Regions from separate parts of the Nissabacter sp. SGAir0207 genome, predicted to be linked through region 3. Evidence: riboswitches for the same ligand, from Rfam matches in the RefSeq annotation. Region 3 holds a riboswitch; each other region holds the start of a gene.

Region 1 (10,289 bases), 1.6 Mb from region 3:
CAGCATCACCGTATCCAGCACCACGTGCGGCACCTGGTAGTGCGCCAGCCGCTCCGCCACCGCCTCCACGATGTCACTGTTAGCCAGCATACCGATTTTCGCGCTGTCGATGCGCACGTCGCTGAGCACCGAGTCGAGCTGCGCCGCCACAAAACCAGGTTCGATACGGTAGACCGACTGCACGCCGTGGGTATTCTGCGCCACCAGCGCGGTGATGACGCTGGTGCCATAGGCACCCAGCGCGGAGAAGGCTTTCAGGTCAGCCTGGATGCCCGCGCCGCCGCTTGGGTCGGTGCCTGCGATGGTCAGGGCGTTAATGCGGGTCATGGGCGCGCCTCCCCAACCTGTTGCCACAGCGCATCCAGCAGGTGCGGCAGTAGCGTACCCGGCCCGGCGGCCTGCGCGGCCGCCCGCTCCCCGGCGCGCGCCATCAGCGCACAGGCGGCCGCGACATGATCCAACCGCCGCCCCTCCAGTGCAGTAAAGCCCGCCACCAGCGCCGACAGCGCACAGCCGGTGCCCACCACTCGCGTCAACAGCGCATCGCCCCCCGCCACCGCCCACGTCTGGCGGCCATCGGTGATGTAATCCACCGCCCCGGTTACCGCCACGATCGCACCGCACTGCTGCGCCAGCGCCTGCGCCGCCGGTAGCGCCCGCAGCGAGTCGTCGCCGCTGTCTACGCCGCGCCCCAACGCTGGCTGGCCCGCCAGCGCCAGTATCTCCGAGGCATTGGCGCGGATCGCCGCCGGGCGCAGGTCAAGCAGCCGGCGGGCAAAGTCCGTGCGGTAGGTGAGCGCGCCGACCGCCACCGGATCGAGCGTCCAGGGCGTACCGGCAGCGTTGGCGCTGTCGATGGCCGCCAACATGCTCTCCGCGCGGGCGTGGTTCAACGTACCGAGGTTGATTAGCAGCGCATCAGCCAGCGCGCTGAACTGCGCCGCCTCCTGTGGCTCCACCACCATCGCGGGCGATGCGCCGACGGCCAGCAGCAGATTGGCGGTAACGGACTGCACCACCTCATTGGTCAGACAGTGCACCAACGGCGCACGGCGCGACAGCGCGCGCCACGAGGCATCAGCAAGATCGGCGGGCAGCGCCAACAGGGTGGGATCGGTAGGGGACAGCATGGGCATTCTCCTTACCGGCGTGAAAGAAGGGGGTGCCGGCAAGGCATCCTGACTTCCCTACGCTGGCATTATCCAGTTCAGGTAATACGGGTATTTCTCAGCCTTCACCAGGAAGGGCACCCCGAGTCATTGGTCGCTGTATTACAGCGCGTCCAGCATAAGCAACCCACCGGTAAGTTGCAAATAACTTCGGGGGCTTATGATTAGCATAATTATATTTTGCGTTATTTTTAATCTGAAATACGTTGATTCAAATTATGACAAATCCCAAACGGAAGGAATATTTTTTACCTTTTCTGATATTAAGGGATAAATTAATGCGTGGTGAAATAACGTATCAAGGTGAAATAGTCGGGCCTGAATTAGCGCAGCAGCTGCTATCTTATAATACCCATAACCGGATGCTCTCCGAATCGCATATTGAGACACTGGCAGATTTAATGAAGCGCGGGCTATGGAAAAGGAACGCCCAACCGGTTCAATTTATTGGCACACCTGATAACCCTATTCGCTGTATTGATGGGCAGCATCGTCTCCATGCAATTGTCAAAGCTGGCGTAGACGTCTATATGACGTTGGCATTCAATGTGCCAGAAGAGTCTGCTGACACCATTGATAATGGCAAGCGCCGTACGCACGGTGATCACATCTTTTTCCGCGTACCGGGCATTAAACCTGGGCCGGCGAAAGAGATTGGCGTCATTGTGCCTACCCTCATCATTTACGAACGCCCCACCATTGTGCAGTGGTGCCAGAGCGGCCAACTGGCCATGAAAGGTGCCTCTTCAGCAGAGGTGGTCAATTATGTACAGAAGCACAAAGAGGAGTTGTTGGCCGCCTACGAGTGGGTGGATAAACACTGTTTCCCTACCCATAAATCACTCCGTTCCCGTTCAGAGATGATGCTTATTCGAGTATTAACCCGACGGGTGGATCCCGCAGCCTCAGACAGCTTCTGCTCTCAAATCTACGGGGACGTCAATTTGCAGCCTGAGACCATCGAGAAGGTCATATATTCATGGCTGCTTGATATGATGATGAAAGAGGAAGAGAAACATACAACACCACATATACGCTACACTATGGCTAAGGCGTGGAATAAAATCCGATCCGGTAATAATAAGAATATTAAATTACGACACCTGATCTATAAAAAGGGCGAGCCTGCCCAACGGTTCAAATGAGCCTATCACCTTCCTTAAAGAGAGAAGGCATTTCCCTTTTTACCTATTTTCTTTGCCCCTATAAAAGCGCCCGGCGGGCGCTTAGGGTTTGGCTTTTTTCTTCTTCCCTTTGTCAGGGGTTTTGATGGTCTCGGTGACGGTGGTTTTTGGCCGCCGCTTGGCCTCTTCCGGATCAACGAACTGGCCGGTCTCGGTGTCACGCACTACTTTACGCTCGTCCATAATGGCCTCACTGTGCAGGATGGTAAGCTAAGGCTATTGCCCTGCCCCCTTCCCCGCAAGCCCGCGCGGCTCACAACGTGTGATTTATCTATTTATAATCAATAAATTATCTGCATTTATCCACTCAGCGTGTCAGGCGGGTGCATGAAGGCGCTGGCGGCGTGTACTACGCTGAAGATAGCCCAAGGGCTTCTGGTTCACGTCACACAAGGAGTTTTGATGATCATTCGCCCCTATCAGGAGGCAGACCGCCCCTTCCTGCGCACCCTCTATCTCGCGGCCCGCAAGCAGGCCTGGCCCTGGCTGGAGAGCCACGACTGGCGGCTGGAGGATTTTGACCGGGCCGTGCTGGGCGAGACGGTATTGGTGGCGGAGCACGAGGGGCGTCCGGTGGGGTTTGCCTCACTGTTTGAGGCCGAGAACTTCCTGCATAACCTGTTCGTCGCCCCAGAGGCACAGGGGCAAGGGGCCGGGCTGGCGCTGCTCCAGGCGGCGCAGGAGACTTTTACCAGTACGGGCGCGTTGAAGTGTCTGGTGCGCAACACTGACGCGTTGGCGTTCTACTGTCGGCATGGCTGGCATAAGGTGAGCCGTGGTACGGCACCGAATGGGGAGTATTTTCTGCTGCACTACCCTGTGACGCGCTAAAGGCGCAGGCGGGGTCAGGACGTGATACGGCAGGTTTTCCGGGAGGATGGCCTGAATCGAAAAACCTGCCGCATCGTGGGTTGCTGAATAATCATCTGGGGAGCGGCTGGCCGGTCACGGCTGGTGCCTAAAAACTCCCCCCTAAGCAGGGTCCCTTGCGGTGTCTGGCATAGTGTCAGGCGATGGCCTGCCCTATGTAATAAAACGTTTTCCTGGTATACGTTATCTTTTTTAGGGTTAATAAAACTATCCAATCCTCAACCTGATATATGACGTATTATCGGCTCCGGCGCCCGCTGTACCGGGTGTGACTCTTCGCTGGAGATGCTAATGATATTGCCACAGTGCACACAGTACTGAACCTTAATGATGGTGTTGCCACTCTGGCTATCCTTAATGCTTTTTACCTGGGTTTGATAATCCTCGCCACTTGCCAGACACTCAGGACAGACTTCATTGCTGTCTTCATCATTTGAATTTTCTTTCACATTCCCTCCACATTTTGTTAGCAAATACTAACAAGCCTAGCAGCGATTACAGATGATGTGAAACCCCCAAACCGGGCTGCAACCCCCGCCATGCCTGATTTTTAGGCGATTCAGCCGGTTATCCTACCGACTTCAGATTATTCGGATTTTGCTTTCACCAATTTGGGCAAAGTGAGCAAGCGGTTTAAGTGAGAGCGCAACAAAACGACATCCGATGACACGATTCCCTCAAAATCCGTCTCTGCCGAAACAATCGCTTGGTTAATTGTTTGCGAGACATTTTCCGCCAGCGCCCGGTCCACTGTCAGGATCAGGGCAGCCAACACCAGCGATTGTGCCTCGACCTGCGCCGTCAAATCTTTGGTTTCCACCTCGATTTTTGACATTTTGATCAGGACATCTGCAACCAGATTTTTCATCGTCACCTCACAATGGCTTATTAATTGACCCTAGCACCCTCCCCGTCCGGCCGGACGCGCCCTGTCCATCCATGAGGCATAGTTTGAGATTTTATGTGTTTGGTGAGGGTACAGATGAGAGGTGTGAGAAGTTGTGAGCAGTGGGCATAAAAAACCCCTGCCTGAGCAGGGGTTTTGGAGGGGGTCAGGCGGGGGTTATTCCCACTCAATCGTTGCCGGTGGTTTGCCGGAGATGTCGTAGACCACGCGGGAGATGCCGTTGACTTCGTTGATGATGCGGTTGGAGACGCGGCCAAGGAAGTCGTATGGCAGGTGCGCCCAGTGGGCGGTCATGAAGTCGATGGTCTCGACCGCACGCAGGGAGACAACCCAGTCATATTTGCGGCCGTCGCCCATTACGCCGACGGAGCGCACCGGCAGGAACACCGTGAAGGCCTGGCTGACCTTGTTGTAGAGGTCGGCTTTGTGCAGCTCTTCGATGAAGATGGCGTCCGCGCGGCGCAGCAGGTCGCAGTACTCCTTCTTCACTTCACCCAGCACGCGCACGCCGAGGCCTGGGCCTGGGAACGGGTGACGGTAGAGCATGTCGTACGGCAGGCCCAGCTCCAGGCCGATTTTGCGCACTTCGTCCTTGAACAGCTCTTTCAGCGGTTCAACCAGACCCAGCTTCATCTCTTTCGGCAGGCCGCCGACGTTGTGGTGCGACTTGATGACGTGCGCCTTGCCGGTGGCGGAGGCGGCGGACTCAATCACATCCGGGTAGATGGTGCCCTGCGCCAGCCACTTGAACTCTTCGTGCTTGCTCGCCTCTTCGTCGAACACCTCAACGAACACGCGGCCGATGGTCTTGCGCTTGGCCTCTGGGTCGTCAATGCCCGCCAGCGCCGACAGGAAGCGATCTTCCGCCGGTACGTGCACGATGTTCAGGCCGAAGTGGTCGCCGAACATCTCCAGCACCTGATCTGCCTCGTTCAGGCGCAGCAGGCCGTTGTCAACGAAGACGCAGGTCAGGCGGTCACCGATGGCGCGGTGCAGCAGCAGCGCGGTCACGGAGGAGTCCACGCCGCCGGAGAGGCCCAGAATCACCTGATCGTTGCCGATCTGCTGCTTCAGGCGTTCCACCGTATCCTCGATGATCGAGGCTGGCGTCCAGAGGGCCTCACAGCCGCAAATGTCCAGCACGAAACGCTCCAGCATACGCTGGCCCTGACGGGTGTGGGTCACTTCCGGGTGGAACTGTACGCCGTAGAAACGCTTCTCATCGTTCGCCATGATGGCAAACGGGCAGGTGTCGGTGCTGGCAACGGTAACGAAGTCGGACGGGATGGCGGTGACTTTGTCGCCGTGGCTCATCCAGACGTCCAGCAGCGGCTGGCCGGTCGGGCTAAGGGAGTCCTGGATGTCACGGATTAGCGCGCTCTGTGCCTGAATCTCCACCTGCGCGTAGCCGAACTCGCGCTCGTTGGAGCCTTCCACGTGGCCGCCCAGCTGCATCGCCATGGTCTGCATGCCATAGCAAATGCCGAACACCGGCACGCCAGCGTTGAAGACGTACTCTGGCGCGCGCGGGCTGTTCTCTGCCGTGGTGCTCTCCGGGCTGCCGGAGAGGATAATGCCGCTTGGGTTGAAGTCGCGGATCTGCGCTTCAGTGACGTCCCATGCCCACAGTTCACAATAGACGCCGATCTCACGGACGCGGCGCGCAACCAACTGGGTGTACTGAGAACCAAAATCCAGGATCAGGATACGATGCTTATGGATATTTTTTGACATGTGAGACGAGTTCCAAACAAGAAAAAGAAAATAGCAGGCGGCGGCCCCTGGCCGCCGCCGTGATCATCAGCCCATGCGGTAGTTCGGTGACTCTTTGGTGATGGTCACATCGTGCACGTGGCTCTCCTGGATGCCGGCGCCGCTGATGCGGACAAACTCGGCCTTGGTGCGCAGCGCCTCAATGGTCGGGCAACCGGTCAGGCCCATGCAGGAGCGCAGGCCGCCCATCTGCTGGTGGACAATCGCCTTCAGCATGCCTTTGTAGGCCACGCGACCCTCGATCCCTTCCGGCACCAGCTTGTCAGCGGCGTTGTCGGTCTGGAAGTAGCGGTCAGAGGAGCCTTTGGACATCGCGCCCAGTGAGCCCATGCCGCGATAGGATTTGAAGGAGCGGCCCTGATAGAGTTCGATCTCGCCCGGAGACTCTTCGGTACCAGCCAGCATCGAGCCGACCATCACGCAGGAGGCGCCCGCGGCCAATGCTTTCGCGATGTCGCCGGAGAAGCGGATGCCGCCGTCAGCGATTACCGGGATGCCGGTGCCTTCCAGCGCTTCCACTGCGTCCGCGATGGCGGTGATCTGCGGCACGCCCACGCCGGTCACGATGCGGGTGGTGCAGATGGAGCCGGGGCCGATGCCCACTTTCACGGCGCTGACGCCCGCTTCCACCAGCGCTTTCGCGCCCGCGGCGGTGGCGACGTTGCCGCCCACGATCTGCAGGTCAGGGTATTTGGCGCGGGTGTCACGGATGCGTTGCAGCACGCCTTCGGAGTGGCCGTGGGAGGAGTCAATCAGCAGCACGTCAACGCCTGCGGCGACCAGCGCGTCAACGCGCGCTTCGTTGCCCGGGCCTGCGCCGACGGCAGCGCCCACGCGCAGACGCCCATGCTCGTCTTTACAGGCGTTGGGTTTGCGCTCCGCTTTCTGGAAATCTTTTACGGTGATCATGCCGAGCAGGTGGAAGCTGTCATCCACCACCAGCGCTTTCTCAACGCGCTTCTCGTGCATCTTTTGCAGTACCACCTCGCGGGCCTCGCCCTCTTGCACCGTCACCAGACGCGCTTTCGGCGTCATCACGGCGGTCACCGGCTGGTCAAGGTCGGTCACGAAGCGCACGTCACGGCCAGTGATAATGCCCACTAGCTCGTTCTCTTCGGTCACTACCGGGTAGCCAGCGAAACCGTTGCGCGCGGTCAGCTCTTTCACCTGACGCAGGGTGGTGGACGGGGTCACGGTCTGCGGATCAGCAACCACGCCGCTCTCGTGCTTCTTCACCCGGCGGACTTCTTCAGCCTGGCGCTCGATCGGCATGTTCTTGTGGATGAACCCCAGACCGCCTTCCTGCGCAAGGGCGATGGCCAGACCGGACTCGGTCACGGTGTCCATAGCGGCAGAGAGCATGGGGATGTTCAGGCGGATTTTCGCCGTCAGTTGGGTGCTGAGATCGGCCGTGTTCGGCAGAACGGTGGAGTGAGCGGGAACGAGCAGAACGTCATCAAACGTCAGGGCTTCTTTTACGATACGTAGCATGGGCAATATCTCACCAGGGTGGGCTGCGAAAGGGATAAAATATTGCCGCGGCATTATACAGAGCGTAATCGATTGCCTCCAGCACTTTTTTCGGAAAAACCTTGATTACCCCCTTCAGCCATGTAGTATCGACCAATTAAGTGTCTGTTATAAAACTTGATCAAGATCACATGCCGAACTCTACTTCATCAGGAATTTTCACGGTTAGCCGCCTCAACCAGACGGTGCGACAACTGCTGGAGGGAGAGATGGGTCAGATCTGGCTCTCCGGCGAAATCTCCAACCTGTCACAGCCCGCTTCCGGCCACTGGTACTTCACGCTGAAGGATGACCGTGCCCAAGTGCGCTGCGCCATGTTCCGCAATGCCAACCGCCGCACCACCTTCCGCCCGCAGAACGGCCAACAGGTGCTGATGCGCGCCACCATCACCCTCTACGAGCCGCGTGGCGACTACCAGCTGATTGCCGAGAGTATGCAGCCCGCTGGCGAGGGGCTGTTGCAGCAGCGCTATGAGCAGCTGAAACAGGCGCTGGCGGACGAGGGGCTGTTCGATGCCCAGTTCAAGCAGCCCCTGCCCTCACCGGCGCGCTGCGTCGGGGTGATCACCTCCGCCAGCGGCGCGGCGCTGCACGATGTGTTGCAGGTGCTGAAACGGCGCGATCCGTCGCTGCCGGTCATCATCTACCCGACGCTGGTGCAAGGTGCCGACGCGCCAGCGATGATCGTGCGCGCCATTAAGACGGCCAACCGCCGCAACGAGTGTGACGTGCTGATTGTTGGGCGCGGCGGCGGCTCGCTGGAGGATCTCTGGAGCTTCAACGATGAGCGGGTGGCGCGCGCCATTTTTGCCAGCCGCATCCCGGTGGTGAGCGCCGTCGGCCACGAGACGGACGTCACCATCGCTGATTTTGTCGCTGACCTGCGCGCGCCGACCCCCTCCGCCGCCGCCGAGCTGATCAGCCGCAACCAGCTGGAGCTGCTGCGCCAGCTCCAGTCCCAGCAGCAGCGGCTGGAGATGGCGATGGACTACTTCCTCGCCCAGCAGTCGCGCCGCTTCACCCGCCTGCACCACCGCCTGCAACAGCAGCACCCGCAACTGCGGCTGTCGCGCCAGCAGACTGCGCTGTTCCGCCTGCGCCGCCGGCTGGACGAGGCGATGCAGCAGCATCTGCGCCAACTGCTGCGCCGGGCGGATCGCCTGCAACAGCGGCTGATGCAGCACCCGCCGCAGACCCGCATCCACCGCACCCAGCAGCGGGTGCAGGCGCTGCGCTACCGGCTGAATCAGGCACTGGCGCAGCAACTGGCCGAGCAGCGCCAGCGCTTCGCCACCGCCTGCACCCAGCTGGAGGCGGTCAGCCCGCTGGCGACGCTGGCGCGCGGCTACAGCGTTACCACCGCCCCCAGCGGCGAGGTGCTGAAGCAGGTGGCGCAGGCCACGCCGGGCGAACGGCTCACCACGCGGCTGGCCGATGGCTGGGTGGAGAGTGAAATCACCCAGGTCACGCCCCTCAAGCCCGCCCGCAAGCGCACGCCAAAATCCTGACCCTCGTGTCAGGATTGGGTAAATCCTCGCCGCCCCTTGTGCAAGGACTATACTGTTAATCAGGCGGTTATCACTGGCCGCCCCGCAGTATTCCGCCTGTCCAGGCATCTTTGACAAGGAGATTGGCATGAGCGACGGTCATTCCACCGTACGATACAGCGTAATTCCCCCCTACATCCTGCGACGCATTGTCGAGCACGGCACCGAGCCGCAGCGCACCCGCGCCCAGCAGACCCTGACCCACGTCCGCACCCTGATGGCAGAGCCATTCCCTCGTCAGGAGGTGGCGGATGTCGCCACGCCGGGCGAAGTGCAGCGCACGATCTATGACGCGCAACATGATACCGACCTGCCGGGGCAAGTGGTGCGCAGCGAGGGGCAGCCCGCCACCGACGATATCGCCGTGACAGAGGCCTATGACTACCTTGGCGTCACCTATGACTTCTTCTGGCAGGCGTACCGGCGCAACTCGCTGGATGGCAAGGGGCTGGTGCTGGCTGGCACCGTCCACTATGACAAGAATTACCAGAACGCCTTCTGGAACGGCGCGCAGATGGTGTTTGGCGACGGCGACGGGGAGATCTTCAACCGCTTCACCATCGCCATCGACGTGGTCGGCCACGAGCTGGCGCACGGCGTCACCGAGAGTGAGGCGGGGTTGATCTACTTCCAGCAGGCCGGTGCGCTGAATGAGTCGCTCTCCGATGTGTTCGGCTCGCTGGTGAAGCAGTTCCAGCGCCAGCAGAGCGCGGAACAGGCGGACTGGATCATCGGCGAGGGGCTGCTGGCGAAGGGGATCAATGGCAAGGGGCTGCGATCGATGTCGGCGCCGGGCACCGCCTATGACGATCCGCTGCTCGGCAAGGATCCGCAGCCCGCGCACATGAAGGAGTATATCCAGACGCGTGATGACAACGGTGGCGTCCACCTCAACTCCGGCATCCCGAACCGTGCCTTCTACCTGGCGGCGACCGCCCTCGGCGGCTTCGCCTGGGAGCGCGCTGGCTATGCCTGGTATGACACGGTGTGCGACAAAACCCTGCCGCAGGATGCTGACTTCGCCACCTTCGCCCAGTTTACCGTACGCCATGCCGGGCAGCGCTTTGATGATGCCACCGCCCAAGCGGTACAGGCGGCATGGGAGCAAGTGGGGGTGCTGTGATGAAACAGCTTTCAGAGCTGCGGCCAGACGCGGTGATTATCTTGGTACGGGAGGGGGGCTTCGCCTTCATCCCCAAACTGAGCGGGCCGCGCCGCATCTGCCTGTCAGAGGTCAGTGACGAGACGCGTGCGCGCCTGTGCCAGCTGATCAACCAACTGCTGCCCTACGCGGAGCAGCAACCCGGCC
Region 2 (10,289 bases), 360 kb from region 3:
GGCGGCGGTAGCTCTTATACGCCGGAAATTATCGAAGGCTTTATCCAGCGCTATGCAGAGCTGCCCATTCGCGAAATTTGGTTAGTGGATGTCGAGGCCGGGCGTGAAAAACTGGAGGTAGTGGGTAATCTCGCGAAACGGATGGTGGAGGCGGCGGGCATTCATTGTCAGGTGCACCTGACGCTGGATCGCCGGGAGGCGCTGAAAGGCGCGGACTTCGTGACCACCCAGCTGCGTGTCGGGCAATTAGAGGCGCGAATTAAAGATGAACGTATTCCTCTTTCTCACGGTTTAATCGGCCAGGAAACCAATGGGGCGGGTGGTCTGGCTAAGGCGCTGCGCACCATTCCGGTGATCCTCGATATCTGCCGGGATATGGAAGAGCTTTGCCCGGATGCCTGGCTGGTTAATTTCACCAACCCCAGCGGCATTGTCACCGAGGCGGTGCTGAAGTACAGCAGCATAAAGTGCATTGGCCTGTGCAATCTTTCGCAGTCCATGCAGCATATGGTGGCGGAGATACTTGGCGTCGAGCGATCGCGTTTTCTGCTACAGCTGGTTGGGCTTAACCACTTCCTCTATGGCACGCATGTCTATATGGACGGCAAGGATGTGATGCCGGACGTGCTGAAGAACCTGAAATATGACAGCGCCCATAAGCCCAAAAATATCCCTGACATTCCGTGGTTGCAGGAACAAATCCAGCATCTTGGCGTGATCCCATGCCCCTATCATCAGTACTACTATGCCACCAGCGACGTGCTGGAAAAGCAGCTTCATGAATTTGCAGAGCACGGTACGCGTGGCGAGGTGGTACAGGCCGTCGAGCATGAACTGTTTGAACTTTATAGAAACCCGCAGCTTCATGAAAAGCCCAAGCAGCTGGAGCAGCGGGGCGGCGCGTATTACTCCGAAGCAGCCTGCGAGCTGATTAGCGCCATCTATAACGACAAAAACCTGCTGATGACGGTTAACGTGCGTAACAACGGCGCTATCCGTTCATTGCCGGATAATGTCGCTATCGAAACCACCTGCGTCATTGGGCGTTACGGCGCCATCCCGCTGAATAACGATCCTTTGCCAGCCACCGTGTCTGGACTGGTCTCGCTGATGAAAGCGTGGGAAGAGATGGCCGTTGAGGCAGCCGTGACCGGCGATTACGGCGCGGCCCTGCAGGCGCTGACGCTTAACCCGCTGGTGCCGTCAGGTAAAGTGGCGAAAGTCGTGCTGGATGAGCTACTGGAAGCGCATCGCGAATATTTGCCTCAATTCTTTAAGGCGTAAGCACTTTACGGCTACGCATACGGAAAAGGTCGCCACGGTTATAGCTCCATGAATAGTTAAAGACCGTGCCATCTTCAAGCCAGGTGCTCTCTTTGATGTACAGCATCGGTGAATTAACCGGGATGTCCAGCAGGGCGGCCATCTCTGCATCGAACAGGCTCGCGCCGATCTGCGAGTCCGTACCACCAATCTTTTGCTGGCACTTTTGTTCGATAAAGGCATACAGCGAATGGTTTTGCAGCACGTCGTCGTCGATGGTGTCCACCACCGCCAGTGGAATGTAGCTGTCTTCAATCAGCACCGGCGTGCCGTCAAACAGGCGGACACGGCGAATCGCGTGGAGCGGTTCATCTTCCGCGACGCCAAACTGGCTTGCCAGATAAGCGCCGGCCGTTTGCTGGACGTGGTAGATAAGGCGGCTGGTGATGGTCACTGTACCGCTTAGCTCATTTGTGACGCCCAGCGCACTGTCTGCGCCATCCGGGTTGAGTAGGTAAACCGGCGGAGCAAAAGCGCGGCTGACAAAGGTGCCTTTGCCGACGATTTTTTTGACCAGGCCCTCCTGCTCCATATGAGCAATGGCTTTTTGGACGGTGGCCCGCGTGACCTGGTAGGTCTCTGCCAGTTCGCGTTCCGAGGGGATGAGTGAACCAACCGGGTATTTTTGATTCTGAATCTCGCGTTTTAGCGTATCGCGAATAAGGACATAGACCGGTTTCATGGCTCTCCCGTCAGGGCTATGGATAAATAGGGTGATGCGGTGTCGGGATGCTAAAGCACTTTTCCGACGCGACGCAAGTGACATACAGGTAGCAAATAAGCATGTTAAATCATAACCAAGCGTACTGGCAGCAAAAGGGCGCCAGCTTAACCGTCGAGGCGATCCTTGCTCAGCCCCGTTTATGGCAGGAGGGGCTGGCACAGGTCAAAGCGCGGCGGTCTGATATTCAGGCTTTCTGGCAGCAGTGCGGGGCGCATACCCGCGTGGTCATGACTGGGGCAGGTTCATCTTTACTGGCGGCGCAGGCGAGCGTTAACTGGCTGCGCACGGTATTACCCCGCCAGATAGACGTTATCCCGGCGACAGATCTCGTGCTGACGCCCGGCATGATTGATGACCATGTCTGTCTGGTTTCCGTCAGCAGCTCGGGCAACACGCCGGAGACTGTCACGGTTGTTGAGCAGGCACTGGCAGCGCATCCCCAGCTGTGCCATCTGGCGATTACCAATAATGCGGGCAGCCGCCTGGCAACCCTGGCGGAACAGCACCCGGCGGGCCTATTTATCCCGGTTCCTGACGGCACCTCTAACGGCAGTTTTGCCGCTACCTCTGAGTTCACCATGCCCTTGTGGTACTTAATGCTGCTGCTTGCGCCAGAGTGCTGGGATGAGGCTGAACACGTCTTGCCTGTTTTGCAGCGGGGAGCGGGCTATTTCCTGACCCACTATGCCGACACCCTGGAACAGTGGGCGGCCGAGCCGCGCAACACGATGGTGGCGATAGGTTCTCTCTCCTTGAAGGCGGTGGCCTGTGAAACCAGCCTGAAACTGCTGGAGATGGGCAACGGGCAGGTGATGACCGCCTGGCACTCGATGCTGGAATTCCGCCACGGGCCAAAGCTGATTATTAACCGCGATGTCACCGTGATCGGCTACCTTGCGGCGCGCCCTGAAATCCACCGTTATGACTATGACATGCTGGTGGAACTGACAGGCGAGCGCAGCGCAGGCGCTCAGGTGGTCGCCATCGGGCATGATGTATTGCCTGAGGGCAAAAAGCCTGCGGATCTCTATTTCCATTTTGCCTCTCCAGAGCTGGCCGACTACCACGAATCCTGGGCCACCTTGCTCTACGTCCTCTTTGCGCAGCTGGCAGGTCTGTACCGCGCCATTGCGCTGGGCGTCACGCCAGATATGCCTTCCCGTGATGGGAAAGTGACCAAGGTGGCAAACGTCACTGTCTACTGACGGAAAGCGGGGCGGCGATGGGCAGGGAAGGTTGCCGCCCCGGTTGGTCAGTAAACCCAACGAGGCGACAATATTTCACTCAGTGTGGCACGGCAAGAGGCTGTCTCTTATCCTTCGGCAGCCCTCCAAGACGTATTTTTCTGTGCTGCAACGTTGCAGGACTCCTGCGCGCCCCTTCCCAGAAAACTGTCCCAATCTTTCCAGACCGGCTGCAAGCCCGCACGCGCAATCGCCTCGGCCACCCGCCTCGGCGAGCGGTCATCATGCGGGGCGAACTGCTCCAACTCCGGGTGATCGTCGGCATAGCCGCCAGGCTGGGTTTTCGAGCCGGCGCTAACGTTGGTGATCGCCAGCGGGATCAGGTTGTCACGGAAATAGGGCGACTCGCGGGTCGACAGCGTCAGCTCGACATCCGGCGCCAGCAAGCGGAAGGCGCACACCAGTTGCACCAGCTGCGGCTCGCTCATCAGGGAGGCTGGCTCAATGCCGCCGGTGCAGGGGCGCAGCCGTGGGAAGGCGATCGAGTAGCGGCTCTGCCAGTAGTGGCGCTGGAGATAGAGCAGGTGCTCCGCCACCATATAGCAGTCGGTGCGCCAACTGTTCGATAGGCCAATCAGCGCGCCCAGCCCAATCTTGTCGATGCCTGCCCGGCCAAGGCGATCCGGCGTATCCAGCCGCCAGAAGAAATCCTGCTTCTGGCCGCGGAGATGGTGCTGTTGGTAGGTCGCGGCATGGTATGTCTCCTGATAGACCAGCACGCCATCCAGCCCCAGCTCTTTCAGCTCGGCATACTCCTCCTGCGCCAGCGGCTGCACCTCAATCATCAGCGAGCTGAACTGCTGGCGAATCGCCGGGAAGTGGCGGCGGAAATAGTCCATCCCCACTTTGCTCTTATGCTCACCGGTGACCAGCAGCAGATGGTCGAAACCCAGTGCCTTGATGGCGGCGCACTCACGCGCAATCTCTGCCTCATCCAGTGTTTTGCGTTTGATGCGGTTGCTCATCGAAAAACCGCAGTAAGTGCACTCATTGGCACACAGGTTGGAGAGGTAGAGCGGCACGTAAAAGCCGACCGTATTGCCGAAGCGCTGGCGGGTCAGGCGTTGGGCGCGCTGGGCCATCGGCTCCAGGTAGGCCAGCGCCGCGGGTGAGATCAGCGCCATAAAATCCTCACGGCTGATCCGGTCTGCCGCCAGCGCCCGCTCCACATCCTGCGCGGTCTTGCTGTGGATGCGCAGGCTGGTATCGTCCCAATCCAGCTGTTGCCAATAATCGCTGAAGTTGCTCATAGCAGCCTCTCAGTGCTTTGGCTGAGGAACGCGGTCAGCGGGCTGGAGGCGGAGGCGTGGGAGAGCACCGGCGCGCTGCCGCTCTCGCGGGCCAGCTTGCCAGCCTCCACCGCCAGCCGGAAGGCACGGGCCATGGCAACCGGGTCGCGGGCCACGGCGATCGCCGTGTTCACCAACACCGCGCTGGCTCCCATCTCCATCGCCTCGGCGGCATGGCTGGGCGCACCAATGCCCGCATCCACCACCACCGGCACCTGTGCTTGCTCAATAATGATCTCGAGGAAGTCGCGGGTCTTCAGCCCCTGATTGGAGCCGATAGGCGCACCGAGCGGCATTACCGCCGCGCAGCCCACCTCCTCCAGCCGCTTGCACAGCACCGGATCAGCGCTGCAATAGGGCAGCACCACGAACCCCAGTTTCACCAGCTTCTCCGCCGCCTTCAGGGTTTCGACGGCGTCGGGCAGCAGGTATTTCACATCAGGGTGAATCTCCAGCTTTACCCAGTGAGTGCCAAGCGCCTCACGCGCCAGCTGGGCGGCAAAGATCGCCTCTTCCGCCGTTTTCGCCCCGGAGGTGTTGGGCAGCAGCCGCACCCCCAGCGCCCGCAGCGGGGCCAGAATGGCGTCATTGCCGCCGCGCAGGTCAACGCGCTTCATCGCCATCGTCACCAACTGGCTGCCGGAAGCGGCCAGCGCCGCTTGCATTAGATCGGCGCTGGCGAATTTGCCGGTACCGGTAAACAGGGAAGAGTCAAAAGTTACATCGGCAATCGTCAGCATCTCAGCCTCCTGCAATGGCCTGAAACAGCAGAATGGCGTCGCCGTCCTGCAACATGTGGGTCTCCCACTGCGCGCGCGGGATAATGATCTGGTTTACGGCCAGCGCCGTGCCGGGCTGGTGGCGGCCAAGCTGGTGGAGCAGCGCCGCCAACGTCAGGGGGGCAGTGAGGGGCAGGCGCTCGTCATTAATGCTGATGACCATCACGCCCTCCGCAGACGGTGCAACCGGCATCGGCGCTCAGTTGCAGGGTCGCCCAGCTCTGCTGCTTGCCATCGAATAGCCGCAGTTTGCCAGCGAGCGCGGCGGGCATCCCAGCCAGCATCTTGATCGCCTCCAGAGCCTGTAGCGTGCCGATCACCCCCACCACTGGCCCCAGCACCCCGGCGGTGCGGCAGTTGCGTTCCGGCAGATCGCGGTCAGGGTAGAGGCAGGCATAGCAGCCGTGGCGATAGGGCGGCGTGAGCACCAGCAACTGGCCGCTGAAGCCCACCGCGCTGCCGCTGATAAGTGGCTTGCCCGCCGAGATGCACGCCTGATTGATCGCGTGGCGGGTCGCCATGTTGTCGCTGCAATCCAGCACCAAATCGGCGCGCTTCACGGCGTCTGCCAGCGCCTGATCCTGCATCCGCACCGGCAGGGCGATCGCTTCAACTTGCGGGTTGAGATCGCGCAGCCGCTGGCTGGCCAGCCCGGCTTTGTGCTGTTTGAGATCGGCCGTGCGGTAGAGGATCTGCCGTTGCAGGTTAGTGATCTCCAGCCGATCGTCATCGGCCAGCAGGATCGTGCCGACACCGGCCGCCGCCAGATAGAGCGCCGCCGGCGAGCCAAGCCCGCCGAGGCCAATAATCAGTACCGTGGCGGCCCGCAGCGCCTCCTGCCCCTGTGGGCCAACCTCCTCAAGCAACAGCTGCCGACTGTAGCGCAGGAAATCTTCGTCATTGAGCATCATCCGCCTCCGCGCAGAGCGCCAGTAACTCCGCGGTGGCCTGACGCCAGTCGCGTGCCTGTGTGATGGCGCTGACCACCGCGATGCTGCCGACGCCGGTAGCCAGCACCTCCGGCGCGCGCGCGATACTGATGCCGCCAATCGCCACCGTCGGGAAGGCACCCTGTAGGCGATCAATGTGCCGCGCCAAATCGCGCACGCCTTGTGGGGCAGAGGGCATCTGTTTGGTCTGGGTCGGGAAGATGTGGCCCAACGCCAGATAGGAGGGGCGCACGGCGATCGCGCGCGCCAGCTCCGCCTCATCATGGGTAGAGACGCCAAGGCGCAGCCCGGCCTGCCGGATCGCCGCCAGATCGGCGCTGTCCAGATCCTCCTGCCCCAGATGCACGCCATAGGCCTGATGCCTGATCGCCAGCCGCCAGTAGTCATTGATGAACAGCCGAGCCTGATACCGCTGGCCAAGGGCGATGGCCTCGACAATCGCTGGCTCTGCCTCGGCGTCCGGCAGATCCTTGATGCGCAGTTGGAGGGTTCTTACGCCAGCTTCCAGCAGGCGGGCGATCCACGCCACGCTGTCCACCACCGGGTAGAGGCCAAGACGGTGCGGTACGGGCGGAAAGGCGGGCAGGTTACTCATTGCTGGCCTCCGGTTGCAGGGCGGCTTCTTGGTAAAGCTCACTGCCTTGGGCGCGGAAGGCGGCGGACATCTGGTCCATGCCAGCATCGCGTACCTCAATCGGGTGGGCGGCGGCGTAGTCGCGCACCTCCTGGGAGATCTTCATTGAGCAGAACTTCGGCCCGCACATGGAGCAGAAGTGCGCCACCTTGCCGGACTCCTGCGGCAGCGTCTCATCGTGGTAGGCGCGGGCGGTGGCGGGGTCCAGCGCCAGATTGAACTGGTCTTCCCAGCGGAACTCAAAGCGCGCCTTGGACATCGCGTTGTCGCGGATCTGCGCGCCGGGGTGTCCCTTCGCTAAATCGGCGGCGTGGGCGGCAATCTTGTAGGTGATCAGCCCCTGCTTCACATCCTCTTTATTGGGCAGGCCGAGGTGCTCTTTCGGGGTGACATAACAGAGCATCGCGCAGCCGAACCAGCCGATCATGGCGGCCCCGATGCCGGAGGTGAAGTGGTCATACCCCGGCGCAATGTCGGTGGTCAGCGGGCCGAGGGTGTAGAACGGCGCTTCATGGCAGTGCTCCAGCTCCTCGGTCATGTTGCGGCGGATCATGTGCATCGGCACATGGCCGGGGCCTTCAATCATCACCTGCACGTCATACTCCCAGGCAATTTTGGTCAGCTCGCCCAGCGTATGCAGTTCAGCAAACTGCGCCTCGTCGTTGGCATCCTGAATAGAACCGGGGCGCAGGCCATCGCCCAGCGACAGCGAGACGTCATAGGCGGCGCAGATTTCACAAATTTCGCGGAAGTGCTGGTAGAGGAAGTTCTCACGGTGGTGGGAGAGGCACCACTTCGCCATGATGGAACCGCCGCGCGAGACAATGCCGGTCAGGCGCTTGGCGGTCATCGGCACGTAGCGCAGCAGCACGCCCGCGTGGATGGTGAAGTAGTCCACGCCCTGTTCGGCCTGCTCCAGCAGCGTGTCGCGGAACATCTCCCAGGTCAGGTTTTCGGCCACGCCATTGACCTTCTCCAGCGCCTGATAGATCGGCACCGTGCCAATCGGCACCGGGCTGTTGCGCAGGATCCACTCCCGCGTTTCGTGGATGTAGCGGCCGGTGGAGAGATCCATCACCGTGTCCGCGCCCCAGCGGGTTGACCACACCAGCTTTTCTACCTCCTCTTCGATGGAGGAGGTCACGGCGGAGTTGCCGATATTGGCGTTCACCTTGACCAGGAAGTTGCGGCCAATGATCATCGGCTCGGACTCTGGGTGGTTGATATTGGCTGGGATGATGGCCCGGCCCGCTGCCACCTCCTGGCGCACAAATTCGGGCGTGATGTCAGGTGGCAGCAGGGCACCAAAGCTCTGGCCGGGGTGCTGCTGGCGCAGCACTTCACTGCGGATGCGCTCGCGCCCCATGTTTTCGCGCAGGGCGATGAACTCCATCTCCGGCGTGATGATCCCCTGACGGGCATAGTGCAACTGGGTGACCCGGCGGCCCACCTTGGCGCGCTGCGGCTGCGGCAGGTGCTCAAAACGCAGGTGATCCAACCCCTCATCGGCCAGTCGCTGCTGGGTAAAATGGGAGCTGACGTGGGAGAGCGGCGCGGTATCTTCGCGTTCGGCAATCCAGCCGGCGCGCAGTTTCGGCAGGCCAGCGTGCACATCCAGCGTGGCCTCGGGATCGCCGTAGGGGCCGGCGGTGTCATAGACCGGCACCGCCTCGTTTGGCTCATAGCGCGGGGCCTCTTTGCTGCCGCCGACCATCGTCGGGCTGAGCTGGATCTCGCGCATCGGCACCCGGATGTCCGGGCGTGAGCCGGTCAAATAGATGCGGGTAGAGTTGGGGAACGCGACGCCCTGCAGGCCGTCAATGAATGCCTGAGCCTCAGCGCGTTGCTGCTGGCGGCGGGAGACAGGTTTGGTGATAGACATAGCAAATTCCTTCCGTATGAGTATGGGAACGTTGCTTGTCTGGAGTGGTTTTCGGCGGGAGTAACAGAATGGGGCCGGGGGCGCGCGCAAAAAGGGTGCGCGCAGCCCCGGACACGAAATTACTCTTGTTCCCTTCGCGGGTACTAACCCGATCAGGTTCCGCGGATCCCGAATTAACGGTCTCAGCCTGGCATCCACATGATGCGCTAGGCACTCCGACAAGAAGCCTCAGTATACGAGGCGGATAAAAAACGACAACCCTTGTAGGGTCATCGGGACTGCAAATCAGGCTGGGCGAGCAATCGCCGGATCGTTAGCGACCGGCTGCTCCAGCGGCAGGGCGGCGGCCTCAAGCGCCAGGCCAATCAACTGGTCTTCAAACTGGAAACGGGCATCCAACGCCACGCCGATTTCGGCCAACGCCTCATGGAATTCGAGGATGTTGTCGTGATCCAGGGTGGTTTCCATCGAGCGATCGTAGAGCGCCATGATGCTTTCGGTATTGCCTTGCAGGGCAGGATAGAGCTGGGTGGTGATCACCATGCGCGGGCTTTGCGTGCCCTCAATCCCTTGGATGATTTTGTCGTAGATGTGGAAATGGCCAGCCGAGAGGTAATCCACCAGACGATGGCAGAAGTTATTCAGCGCCTCTTCATCCAGTGGCGTATGCTTTTCTTTATGCGATTTTAAACCGACCAGCGTGCAATAGGCGACTAATAGCTCTTTACGTTCATGCAGCCATTGATCAATTAACTCATTACTGCCGCCAACGCGCTGAGTCAGTCTTTCCAGACGGTTTAGCATGGTGGACTCCGTGAGCAAGAAAACGTGTTTAATCGTTACTAATATGTAAAAGTCACAATCCCAGAGTGTCAGTGTAGTCGAGGTTATGCAATAACAATATGGAAATTCAACTCACAGAATCACATCAGGGCTGGTGGGTGATCAGCCACGAGGGCAAGCTGTGGCTGCCGAAGGGCGAACTGCCGGTTGGCCCGGCCACACAATTCTCACTGGTGGGCAAAGCCGCCCGCCAATTGGGCGAATGGCAGGGACTGCCGATCTGGCTGGTGCGCGAGCCGCGGCCAGCGGAGATGGCCTCTGTGCGGCAGCTTATCGACCAGGATCGCGAGCTGTTCCAGCTGGCCGGGCGCGGTGTGCAGCTGGCGGAGTTCTACCGTTCGCACCGCTTCTGTGGCTACTGCGGCCATGAGATGCATCCCAGCAAAAAAGAGTGGGCGGTGCACTGCCAGCACTGCCATGAGCGCTACTATCCCCAGATTGCCCCTTGCATGATCGTGGCGATCCGCCGCGGTGAAGAGATCCTGCTGGCCCAGCACGTTCGCCACCGCAACGGCATCCACACGGTGCTGGCCGGTTTTGTCGAGGTCGGCGAGACAATGGAGCAGGCGGTGGCGCGCGAAGTGATGGAGGAGAGCAACCTCTGCGTGAAAAACCTGCGCT
Region 3 (10,289 bases):
GGTGCAGCTGCTTGGTGACCGGCAGGTGGCGCGCCAGATGCTGCTGGGCCAGTTGGGGCGCAGCTTCCGTCAGGGGCGGCACCTGCTGCGGGTGCTCTACTACCGGCCGATGAGCAACCTGCTGCCCGGCTCGCCCCTGCGCCGCTCGGAGACCCATCTGGCGCGCCAGATCTTCAGCGGCCTGACGCGGATAAATGAGGAAAACGGGGAACTGGAGCCGGATCTGGCGCACCATTGGCAGGCGCTGACGCCGCTGCACTGGCGCTTTTATTTGCGTCCGGCCATCGCCTTCCACCACGGGCGGCCGCTGGAGATGGAGGATGTGATCGCCTCCCTGACGCGCGCCCAGCATCTGCCGCTCTTCAACCATCTGGCGACCATCCGCTCGCCGACGCCGCACGTCATCGACATCACCCTGACCATGCCAGACCAGTGGCTACCGTGGCTGCTCAGCAGCGTCAGCGCCATGATCCTGCCGCACGAGTGGCAGACGCTGCCCGGCTTCGCGCGCCATCCGGTCGGCACTGGCCCCTACGCGGTGGTGCGCAACCACCGCAGCCAACTGCGTATCCGCGCCTTTGATGACTACTTTGGTTACCGCGCGCTGATTGATGAGGTCACCATCTGGGTGCAGCCGGAGCTGAGTGAGGAGCTGGTCTCCTCCGGCGTGCAGTTGCAGGCGGACGACACCGGCTCGCGCGAACTGGAGAACCGGCTTGAGGAGGGGTGCTACTTCGTACTGTTTGACCGGCGATCCGCCACCGCCGCCCGGCCAGAGGTGCGCGCCTGGCTGGCGGAGCTGCTCAACCCGGCGGCGCTGCTCAACCATGCCGAGCGCCGTTACCAGCGCTACTGGTCACCGGCGCTCGGGCTGCTGCCGCGCTGGCACCACCGCACCCACCCCCCGCAGCCCGCCAAACCGGCTGGCCTGACGACGCTGACCCTCACCTACTACCGCGATCACCCGGAGTTCGGCGTCATCTGCCGCGCGCTGCAACCGCTGCTGGCGGCGCAGGGCATCACCCTGCGGGTGCAGGCGCTGGAGTATGCCCAGTGGCACGCCGGGGAAGCGCAGAGCGACCTGTGGCTCGGCAGCGTCAACTTCACGCTGCCGCTGGAGTACTCGCTGTTCGCCAGCCTCTACGAGCTGCCGCTGCTGCACCACTGTCTGGAGGAGCCACCGGCATCGCAGGCCGCTGCCTGGCGTCAGCAGCAACTGCCACTGGCGGAGTGGTGCCGTTCGCTGGTCGCCAGCCACCAGATCCATCCGCTGTTCCACCACTGGTTGCAGTTGCAGGGCCAGCGCAGTATGCGCGGCGTGCGGCTCAACACCCTCGGCTGGTTCGACTTCAAATCCGCGTGGTTCGCGCCGCCGGAGCCTTGACACGCCGCCCTTTCGCCCGCCGGAGTAAGCCTTTACAATGGCGCGTTCTCAACGGGGTGCGAAATGCTGGCGTCAGTTGCCAGCTTTGGCTGAGAGAGTCCCGTCGAACCTGATCCGGTTAATACCGGCGGAGGGATTTGAGAGTGCTTCCTGCTTGCTCAAACTCCTTTGCCACCCTTCTGCCAAGGAGCGCAAAGTGTTGAAAAAGATCGTGTCCTGCCTGCTGTTTATCTCTGCCCCGACGCTGGCTGCCCAGCCTGTCCTGACGGTGTACACCTATGACTCCTTCGCCTCCGAGTGGGGCCCCGGCCCGGCGGTGAAAAAAGCCTTTGAGGCGGAGTGCCACTGTGAACTGAAATTCGTGCCGCTGGAGGATGGCGTCTCGCTGCTCAACCGGCTACGGATGGAGGGCAAAAACAGCCCGGCGGACGTGGTGCTGGGGCTGGACAACAATCTGGTGCAGGCCGCCGCCCAGACCGGGCTGTTTGCGCCCTCGGGCGTCGACACCGCCGCGCTGAAGGTGCCGGGTGGCTGGCAGGACACCACCTTTGTGCCCTACGACTACGGCTACTTCGCGTTCGTCTACAACAAGCAGAAGCTGCAAAACCCGCCGACCAGCCTGCGCGAGCTGGTGGAGAGCGACCGCCCGCTGAAAGTGATCTATGAAGACCCGCGCACCAGCACGCCGGGGCTGGGGCTGCTGCTGTGGATGCAGAAGGTCTATGCCGATGACGCGCCAACGGCCTGGCAGAAGCTGGCGAAGAAGACCGTCACCGTCACCAAAGGCTGGAGCGAAGCCTACGGCCTGTTCCTGAAGGGCGAGGCGGACATGGTGCTGAGCTACACCACCTCACCGGCCTACCACCTGATTGAAGAGAAAAACGACGCCTACGCCGCCGCTGACTTCAGCGAGGGGCACTATCTCCAGGTGGAGGTGGCTGGCCAGCTGGCTGCCAGCCGCCAGCCGCAACTGGCGCAGCAGTTCATGAAGTTCATGCTCACCCCGGCATTCCAACAAACCATTCCGACCGGCAACTGGATGTACCCGGCCACCGACACCCCGCTGCCCGCGGGCTTCGAGAGCCTGAGCGTACCGAAAACCGCCCTGAGCTACAGCGCCGCTGACGTGGCCACCCACCGCGCCGACTGGATCCGGGCATGGCAAACCGCCGTCAGCCGCTGATCGCCGGCTGGCTGCTGCCGGGGCTGATCGCCGGCGGGCTGCTGCTGGCGGTGGCCGGGCTGGCGTTCGGCGCGCTGTGGCTGCACGCGCCGGTCGCCAACTGGCGGGCGCTGGCGCAGGACAGCTACCTGTGGCATGTGGTGCGCTTCACCTTTATGCAGGCGCTGCTGTCGGCGCTCTGCTCGGTGCTGCCAGCGCTGCCGCTGGCGCGCGCGCTGTTCCGCCGCCGCTTTCCCGGCCGCCGCCTGCTACTGCGCCTGTGCGCCATGACGCTGGTGCTGCCGGTGCTGGTGGCGGTGTTTGGCCTGCTGAGCGTCTATGGTCGGCAGGGGTGGCTGGCCGCGCTCTGTGGCTGGCTCGGCCTGCCCTACGCCTTCTCACCCTACGGCTTGCAGGGTATCCTGCTGGCGCACGTCTTCTTTAACCTGCCGCTGGCGACCCGGTTGCTGTTGCAGTCGTTGGAGGGCATCCCGGTGGAGCAGCGCCAGCTGGCGGCGCAGCTGGGCATGAGCGGTTGGCAACAGTGGCGCTTTGTTGAGTGGCCAGCGCTGCGGCGGCAACTGCTGCCCGCGGCGGCGCTGATCTTCATGCTCTGCTTTGCCAGCTTCGCCACCGTGCTGTCATTGGGCGGCGGGCCACAGGCGACCACCATTGAACTGGCGATCTATCAGGCGCTGAGTTACGACTACGATCTGGGCCGGGCGGCGCTGCTGGCGCTGCTCCAGCTCGGCTGCTGTCTGGGGCTGGTGCTGCTGAGCCAGCGCCTCAACCGGGCACTGCCGGGCGGCCACACGCAGGCGGTGCAGTGGCGCAACCCGCAGGACAGTTGGTCGGCGCGGCTGCTGGATGGCGGACTGATTGCGCTGGCGCTGCTGCTGATTTTGCCGCCGCTGCTGGCGGTGGTGGCCGATGGCCTCAACCCGGCGCTGCCAGCGGTGCTGCAACAGCCCGCGCTGTGGCAGGCGCTGTTCACCTCGCTGCGCATCGCGCTGGGTGCCGGGCTGATCTGCCTGCTGCTTGCCATGATGCTGCTGTGGAGCAGCCGTGAGTTGCGCCTGCGCCAGCAGCGGGGCCGCGCACAGGCGCTGGAGCTGAGCGGCATGGTGATTCTGGCGATGCCGGGCATCGTGCTGGCAACCGGCTTCTTCCTGCTGATGAGCACCACCACCGGGCTGCCGCAATCGGCGTGGGGACTGGTGATGCTCACCAATGCGCTGATGGCGGTGCCCTACGCGCTGAAGGTGCTGGACAACCCGATGCGCGATCTGGCGGAGCGCTACAACCCGCTCTGCCGCGCCCTCGGCATGGGCGGCTGGCAGCGCCTGCGCTGGGTGGAGCTGAGCGCGCTGCGCCGACCGCTGGCACAGGCGCTGGCCTTCGCCAGCGTGCTGTCGATGGGCGATTTTGGCGTGGTGGCGCTGTTCGGCAACGAGCAGTTCCGCACCCTGCCCTTCTACCTCTACCAGCAGATGGGAGCCTACCGCAGTCAGGCGGGCGCGGTCACCGCGCTGCTGTTGCTGCTGCTCTGCTTCCTGCTGTTTACCCTGATTGAACGCCTACCGGAACGCCGCAATGCCCGAACCGATACTGACGCTGGATAACATCACCTACCTCTATGAGCATCTGCCGATGCGCTTTGATCTGGCGCTGGCCGCTGGCGAGCGGGTGGCGATCCTCGGCCCCAGCGGCGCGGGCAAGAGCACGCTGCTGGGGCTAATTGCTGGCTTCCTGGCGCCAAGCAGCGGCACGCTGCGCATTGCCGGTGACGACCACACCCGCACGCCGCCCGCGCGGCGGCCGGTGTCGATGCTGTTTCAGGAGAACAACCTGTTTGCCCATTTAACGGTGCGGCAGAATCTGGGGCTGGGGCTGCACCCCGGCCTGAAGCTGGACGCCGCGCAGAAGCGCGCGCTGGTAGAGATTGCCGATCAGGTCGGGCTGGGCGACTGTCTGGATCGCCTGCCGGGGCAGCTCTCCGGCGGCCAACGGCAGCGGGTGGCGCTGGCGCGCTGCCTGTTGCGCAGCCAGCCGCTGCTGCTGCTGGATGAGCCGTTCTCGGCGCTCGATCCGGCCCTGCGCAGTGACATGCTGACCCTGCTGGATGAGGTGTGCCGCCGCCGGGAACTGACGCTGCTGATGGTGTCACATAATCTGGATGACGCGGCGCGCATTGCGGCGCGCACGCTGCTGGTGGTGGACGGGCGGCTCTACTACGACGGCCCGACGGCGGCGCTGCTCGACGGCAGCGCCAAAGAGGCGGCGGTGCTCGGCATCCGCCGTTAGAAGGCCATCACCTGCCACAGCAGGTGGCGGTAGACCGGCATCAGCGGGTGGCGCACCAGCATCACCAGTGCCACCAGCGCCGCGACAGCCGCCAGTACGCAGGCCCAGCGCAGGCGGCCCAGCGGCAGGTAACGCGACAGCCAGTCGGCGCTGCGCTTCCCTTCACGGAACCAGCGCCAGCCAAGCCAGCCGGCCAGCCACACCAGCACGAAGGCCGTCAGCAGCAGCCAGCGGAAGTGCGCCACCTCCGCGCCCGCCGGGATGCCAATCGCCACCCCCGCCAGAATGCCCGGCAGGAAGTAGACCGGCGGCCACGTCAGGCAGCCAAGGACATTGGGCAGCGCGAACTTCAGCGGCTTCAGATCCAGCATCCCGGCCACCAGCGGCACCAGCGGCCGGGTCGGGCCGATAAAGCGGCCGACAATCACCGTGGCGAAACTGTGCTGGTGCAGCGCGTGGCTGGTTTTGCTCATCAGCGACTTGTGCTTTTTCAGGAACGACCAGCGGTGCAGCGGCTTCTTGAAGCGGTGGCCGATGTAGTAAGAGATCCAGTCACCGGCGAAGCAGCCGATGATCCCCGCCGCCCAGGCCTCGTAGAAGTTGACCCGCCCGCTGCCGATAAAGGCACCGAGCGTCGCCATCATCACCGTGCCCGGCAACAGCAGCCCCACCAGCGCCAGCGACTCCAAAAAGGTCACCAGCAACACCGCGGCCAGTGAGAACGCAACAGATTGGGTAATCAGATGTTCAATGTAGGATTCCATAAATTCCAACGCGTTTTCCGGCTTAATTCATCATTTTGGCGCTGAATTGTCATCGCCGTCATTAATGCAGTCAATGAATGAATTGTATGTGGTTTTGGCAGAAGCGGCGGCGGTTGGACAGCGCCGGATGAAAAACCGATACTGATCGCCCGCTCTCAGGCCGCAAGAAGGTAGCCCATGACCCCAGCCCGCCAGGGTTTTATCCTGACCCGCCACTGGCGCGACACCCCCGCCGGCACCGAACTTGAGTTCTGGCTGGCGACCGATGATGGCCCGCAGCGGGTGCTCCTGCCGCCGCAAACCGCCGTGGCCTTCCTGCCCGCCGAGCAGCAGGCGCGCGCCGAGGCGCTGCTGCGCGGCGAACCGGGTGCGGTGCTGCGCCCGGTCAACCTCCAGGATTTCCGCCACCGGCCGCAGCTCGGCCTCTACTGCCCGCAGTACCGCCAGCTGACGCGGCTGGAGAGGCAGTTCCGCGAGCAGGGGTTGTCGCTGTATGAGGCGGACATCCGCCCGCCGGAGCGCTTCCTGATGGAGCGCTTCATCACCGCGCCGGTCTGGTTCAGCGGCGAGCCAGCCGCCGACGGCAGCCTGCGCCAGACGCGGATGAAACCGGCGGAGGGCTACCGCCCGCCGCTGAAACTCGCCTCCATTGACATCGAAACCAGCGGCAGCGGCGAACTCTACTGCATCGGCATTGAGGGGTGCGGCCAGCGGCAGGTCTACATGCTCGGGCCAGAGAGCGGCCCGCCCACGCAGGTCGATTTCGCGCTGGAGTATGTCGCCAGCCGCCCGCTGCTGCTGGAGCGGCTCAACGAGTGGCTGGCGCGCCACGACCCGGATGCGATCATCGGCTGGAACGTGGTGCAGTTTGACCTACGGGTGTTGCAGAAGCACGCCGACCGCTACGGCATCCCGCTGCGGCTGGGCCGGGGCGGCGCGCCGCTGGAGTGGCGCGAGCACCCCTTCAAGCAGGGGCACTACTTCGCCTCGGCGGCCGGGCGGCTGCTCATCGATGGCATTGAGGCGCTGAAATCAGCGTTCTGGAGCTTCCCTTCCTTCAGCCTGGAGTCGGTGTCGCAAACCCTGCTCGGCGAGGGCAAGGCAATTGACAACCCCTACCAGCGGCTGGCGGAGATTGAGCAGCGCTTTCGCAGCGACAAACCCGCGCTGGCACGCTACAACCTGAAAGATTGCGAGCTGGTGACGCGCATCTTCGCCAAGACCGACCTGATGCCCTTTTTGCTGGAGCGCGCCAGCGTCACTGGGCTGGAGGCGGATCGCCACGCCGGTTCGGTGGCGGCCTTCAGCCACCTCTATATCCCACGGATGCACCGCGCCGGTTACGTCGCGCCCAACCGCGGCGAGGTAGCGGAGCAGGCCAGCCCCGGCGGCTTTGTGATGGAGTCGCGCCCCGGCCTCTATGACTCGGTGCTGGTGCTGGACTACAAAAGCCTCTACCCCTCCATCATCCGCACCTTCCTGATCGACCCGGTCGGGCTGGTGGCTGGCCTGCAACAGCCCGACGACGCAGCCTCGGTGGCGGGCTTCCTCGGCGCGCGCTTCTCGCGCCAGACCCACTGCCTGCCGGAGATTGTGCAGCGCATCTGGCAGGGGCGCGAGGCGGCCAAGCAGCAGGGCAACGCCCCGCTCTCACAAGCGCTGAAGATCATCATGAACGCGCTGTATGGCGTGCTCGGCACCAGCGCCTGCCGCTTCTACGATCCGCGCCTCGCCTCCTCCATCACCCTGCGCGGCCATGAGATCATGCACCGCACGCGGGCGCTGATTGAGGAGGAGGGCTATCAGGTGATCTATGGCGACACCGACTCGACCTTTGTCTGGCTGAAGCAGGCCCATGATGAGACGCAGGCGCGGCAGATAGGCCAGCGGCTGGTGGAGAGGGTCAACGGTTACTGGCAGCAGAGCCTGAAGGCGGAGCTGGGGCTGGAGAGCGCGCTGGAGCTGGAGTTTGAGACCCACTTCCGCCGCTTCCTGATGCCCTCGATCCGTGGCACCGGGACGGAGCTGGGCAGCAAAAAGCGCTACGCCGGGCTGGTGAGCCGCGACGGCCAGGAGCAGATCATCTACAAGGGGCTGGAGACGGTGCGTACCGACTGGACGGCGCTGGCGCAGATCTTCCAGCAGGAACTTTACCAGCGCATCTTCCGCCAGCAGCCCTACCAAGAGTTTGTGCGCGACTACGTGGCGCGCACCCGCGCCGGTGAGTTTGACGACCGGCTGGTCTACCGCAAGCGGCTGGGCCGGCCGCTGGCGGAGTATGAGCGCCACGTGCCGCCCCACGTGCGCGCCGCGCGGCTGGCGGATGAGTATAACCGGGCACACAACCGGCCGCAGCAGTACCAGAAAGGCGGCTGGATCAGCTACGTGATGACCCTCGCCGGGCCGGAGCCGCTGGAGGCGCGCAGTGCCGCCATCGACTATGAACACTACATCGAGCGGCAACTGGAGCCGGTGGCGGATGGCATTCTGCCTTTCGTCCAGGATGATTTTGCTACACTGATTACCGGGCAGATGGGACTGTTCTAACCGGCTGCCCGCCGGGCCGCCGGGATGCGGCACCGGGCCACGCGCCCGGCATGCAGAGACGTAACAGAAATAACGGCGCTGGCAGGTGACGAAACCGCAACCTTCCATTACCATAGCGCCCTTTCCCATTTTACCTGCCCATCACTCCGTGCCTCGCTGCATGGGAGGCTTTGCTATTGCCCAAAGGGTAAGCAAGGAAAAACGTACGACCCGACCTTATCAACACAGAGAGTAACTATGCCCTTTAAACTTGGTCAGCGCTGGATCAGCGATACGGAAAGCGAATTAGGATTAGGCACTGTGGTGGCGCTCGACGCGCGCATGGTGACGTTGCTCTTCCCCGCGACCGGCGAAAACCGCCTTTATGCCAGAAACGACTCCCCTATCACCCGCGTGATGTTCAATCCGGGCGATACCGTCACCAGCCATGAGGGCTGGCAACTGCACGTGGATGAAGTGAAAGAGGATAACGGCCTGCTGACCTATATCGGCGTGCGCCAGGATACCGGCGAGTCGCCGGTGGCAATGCGCGAGGTGCTGCTCGACAGCAAGCTGACCTTCAGCAAGCCGCAGGATCGCCTGTTTGCCGGCCAGATTGACCGCATGGACCGTTTTGCGCTGCGCTTCCGCGCCCGCAAATACCTGCGTGAGCAGTACCGCCTGCAATGGAGCGGCCTGCGTGGGATGCGCGCCAGCCTGATCCCGCACCAGCTGCACATCGCCCATGAAGTGGGCCGCCGCCATGCGCCGCGCGTGCTGCTGGCGGACGAGGTGGGTCTGGGCAAGACCATCGAAGCCGGGATGATCATCCACCAGCAACTGCTCGCTGGCCGGGCCGATCGCGTGCTGATCGTGGTGCCGGAGACGCTCCAGCACCAGTGGCTGGTGGAGATGCTGCGCCGCTTCAACCTGCGTTTCTCCCTGTTTGATGATGAGCGGTATGCCGAGTCGCTGCACGAGGCGACCAACCCGTTCGAGAGCGAGCAGCTCGTTATCTGTTCGCTGGACTTCGTGCGCCGCAACAAGGGCCGTCTGGAGCAGCTGGCGGACGCCGCCTGGGATCTGCTGGTGGTGGATGAGGCGCACCACCTGGCCTGGAGCGAAGAGGCACCAAGCCGCGAGTACCAAGTGATTGAGCAACTGGCCGAGCAGACGCCGGGCGTGCTGCTGCTGACCGCCACCCCCGAGCAGCTGGGGCCGCAGAGCCACTTCGCGCGCCTGCGCCTGCTCGACCCGAACCGTTTCCACGACTACCACGATTTTGTCGCCGAGCAGCAGCAGTACCGCCCGGTCGCCGACGCCGTGACCCTGCTGATGAGCGGCAACGCCCTCTCCAACGACGAGCAGAATTTGCTGGGCGAGATGGTCTCCGAGCAGGACATTGAGCCGCTGTTGGCGGCGGCCAACGGCGAGGGCGAGCAGAGCGAGGCGGCACGCCGCGAGCTGGTCTCCCTGCTGATGGATCGCCACGGCACCAGCCGCGTGCTGTTCCGTAACACCCGTAACGGCGTGAAGGGCTTCCCGCACCGCGTGCTGCATGAGATCCGCCTGCCGCTGCCGTCGCAGTACCAGACCGCGATCAAGGTCTCCGGCATCATGGGCGCGAAAAAGAGCACCGAGGAGCGCGCGCGTGACATGCTCTACCCGGAGCGCATCTATCAGGAGTTCGAGGGTGAGAATGGCACCTGGTGGAACTTTGACCCGCGCGTCGAGTGGCTGATGGGCTTCCTGACCGCCAACCGCCACGAGAAGGTGCTGGTGATCTGCGCCAAGGCCGAAACCGCGCTGCAACTGGAGCAGGTACTGCGTGAGCGCGAAGGCATCCGCGCTGGCGTCTTCCACGAGGGGCTGTCGATCATTGAGCGCGACCGCGCCGCCGCCTACTTCGCCTCCGAAGAGGAGGGCGCGCAGGTGCTGCTCTGCTCCGAGATCGGTTCCGAGGGGCGTAACTTCCAGTTCGCCAGCCATCTGGTGATGTTTGACCTGCCGTTCAACCCGGATCTGCTGGAGCAGCGCATCGGCCGCCTTGACCGTATCGGCCAGCTGCACGACATCCAGATCATGGTGCCTTACCTTGAGCAGACCGCGCAGGCAGTGCTGATCCGTTGGTATCACGACGGGCTGGACG

The links. A riboswitch is a leader RNA that binds a small molecule or an ion and turns the genes downstream of it on or off. The one in region 3 is predicted to bind thiamine pyrophosphate.
Region 1: another riboswitch for thiamine pyrophosphate. It lies ahead of thiM (hydroxyethylthiazole kinase); the one in region 3 lies ahead of thiB (thiamine ABC transporter substrate binding subunit).
Region 2: another riboswitch for thiamine pyrophosphate. It lies ahead of thiC (phosphomethylpyrimidine synthase ThiC); the one in region 3 lies ahead of thiB (thiamine ABC transporter substrate binding subunit).

The regions. Positions count from the first base shown of each region.
Region 1 covers NZ_CP028035.1:903,599-913,887, reverse strand. The annotation lists gene thiD (bifunctional hydroxymethylpyrimidine kinase/phosphomethylpyrimidine kinase) at 1-327, opposite strand, end outside; gene thiM (hydroxyethylthiazole kinase) at 324-1,130, opposite strand; TPP riboswitch at 1,168-1,264, opposite strand; gene C1N62_RS04040 (hypothetical protein) at 1,388-2,314, shown strand; gene C1N62_RS23125 (hypothetical protein) at 2,396-2,536, opposite strand; gene C1N62_RS04035 (GNAT family N-acetyltransferase) at 2,756-3,184, shown strand; gene C1N62_RS04030 (hypothetical protein) at 3,442-3,672, opposite strand; gene iraP (anti-adapter protein IraP) at 3,810-4,091, opposite strand; gene guaA (glutamine-hydrolyzing GMP synthase) at 4,287-5,864, opposite strand; gene guaB (IMP dehydrogenase) at 5,931-7,394, opposite strand; gene xseA (exodeoxyribonuclease VII large subunit) at 7,565-8,941, shown strand; gene C1N62_RS04000 (M4 family metallopeptidase) at 9,069-10,103, shown strand; gene C1N62_RS03995 (protealysin inhibitor emfourin) at 10,103-10,289, shown strand, end outside.
Region 2 covers NZ_CP028035.1:3,583,546-3,593,834, reverse strand. The annotation lists gene C1N62_RS16115 (6-phospho-beta-glucosidase) at 1-1,284, shown strand, start outside; gene C1N62_RS16110 (GntR family transcriptional regulator) at 1,274-2,005, opposite strand; gene C1N62_RS16105 (SIS domain-containing protein) at 2,107-3,252, shown strand; gene thiH (2-iminoacetate synthase ThiH) at 3,360-4,541, opposite strand; gene C1N62_RS16095 (thiazole synthase) at 4,538-5,320, opposite strand; gene thiS (sulfur carrier protein ThiS) at 5,322-5,522, opposite strand; gene C1N62_RS16085 (HesA/MoeB/ThiF family protein) at 5,506-6,267, opposite strand; gene thiE (thiamine phosphate synthase) at 6,257-6,904, opposite strand; gene thiC (phosphomethylpyrimidine synthase ThiC) at 6,897-8,825, opposite strand; TPP riboswitch at 8,938-9,053, opposite strand; gene rsd (sigma D regulator) at 9,111-9,629, opposite strand; gene nudC (NAD(+) diphosphatase) at 9,728-10,289, shown strand, end outside.
Region 3 covers NZ_CP028035.1:3,220,524-3,230,812, forward strand. The annotation lists gene sgrR (HTH-type transcriptional regulator SgrR) at 1-1,384, shown strand, start outside; TPP riboswitch at 1,427-1,538, shown strand; gene thiB (thiamine ABC transporter substrate binding subunit) at 1,584-2,567, shown strand; gene thiP (thiamine/thiamine pyrophosphate ABC transporter permease ThiP) at 2,543-4,168, shown strand; gene thiQ (thiamine ABC transporter ATP-binding protein ThiQ) at 4,152-4,850, shown strand; gene C1N62_RS14455 (DedA family protein) at 4,847-5,614, opposite strand; gene C1N62_RS14460 (DNA polymerase II) at 5,792-8,161, shown strand; gene rapA (RNA polymerase-associated protein RapA) at 8,399-10,289, shown strand, end outside.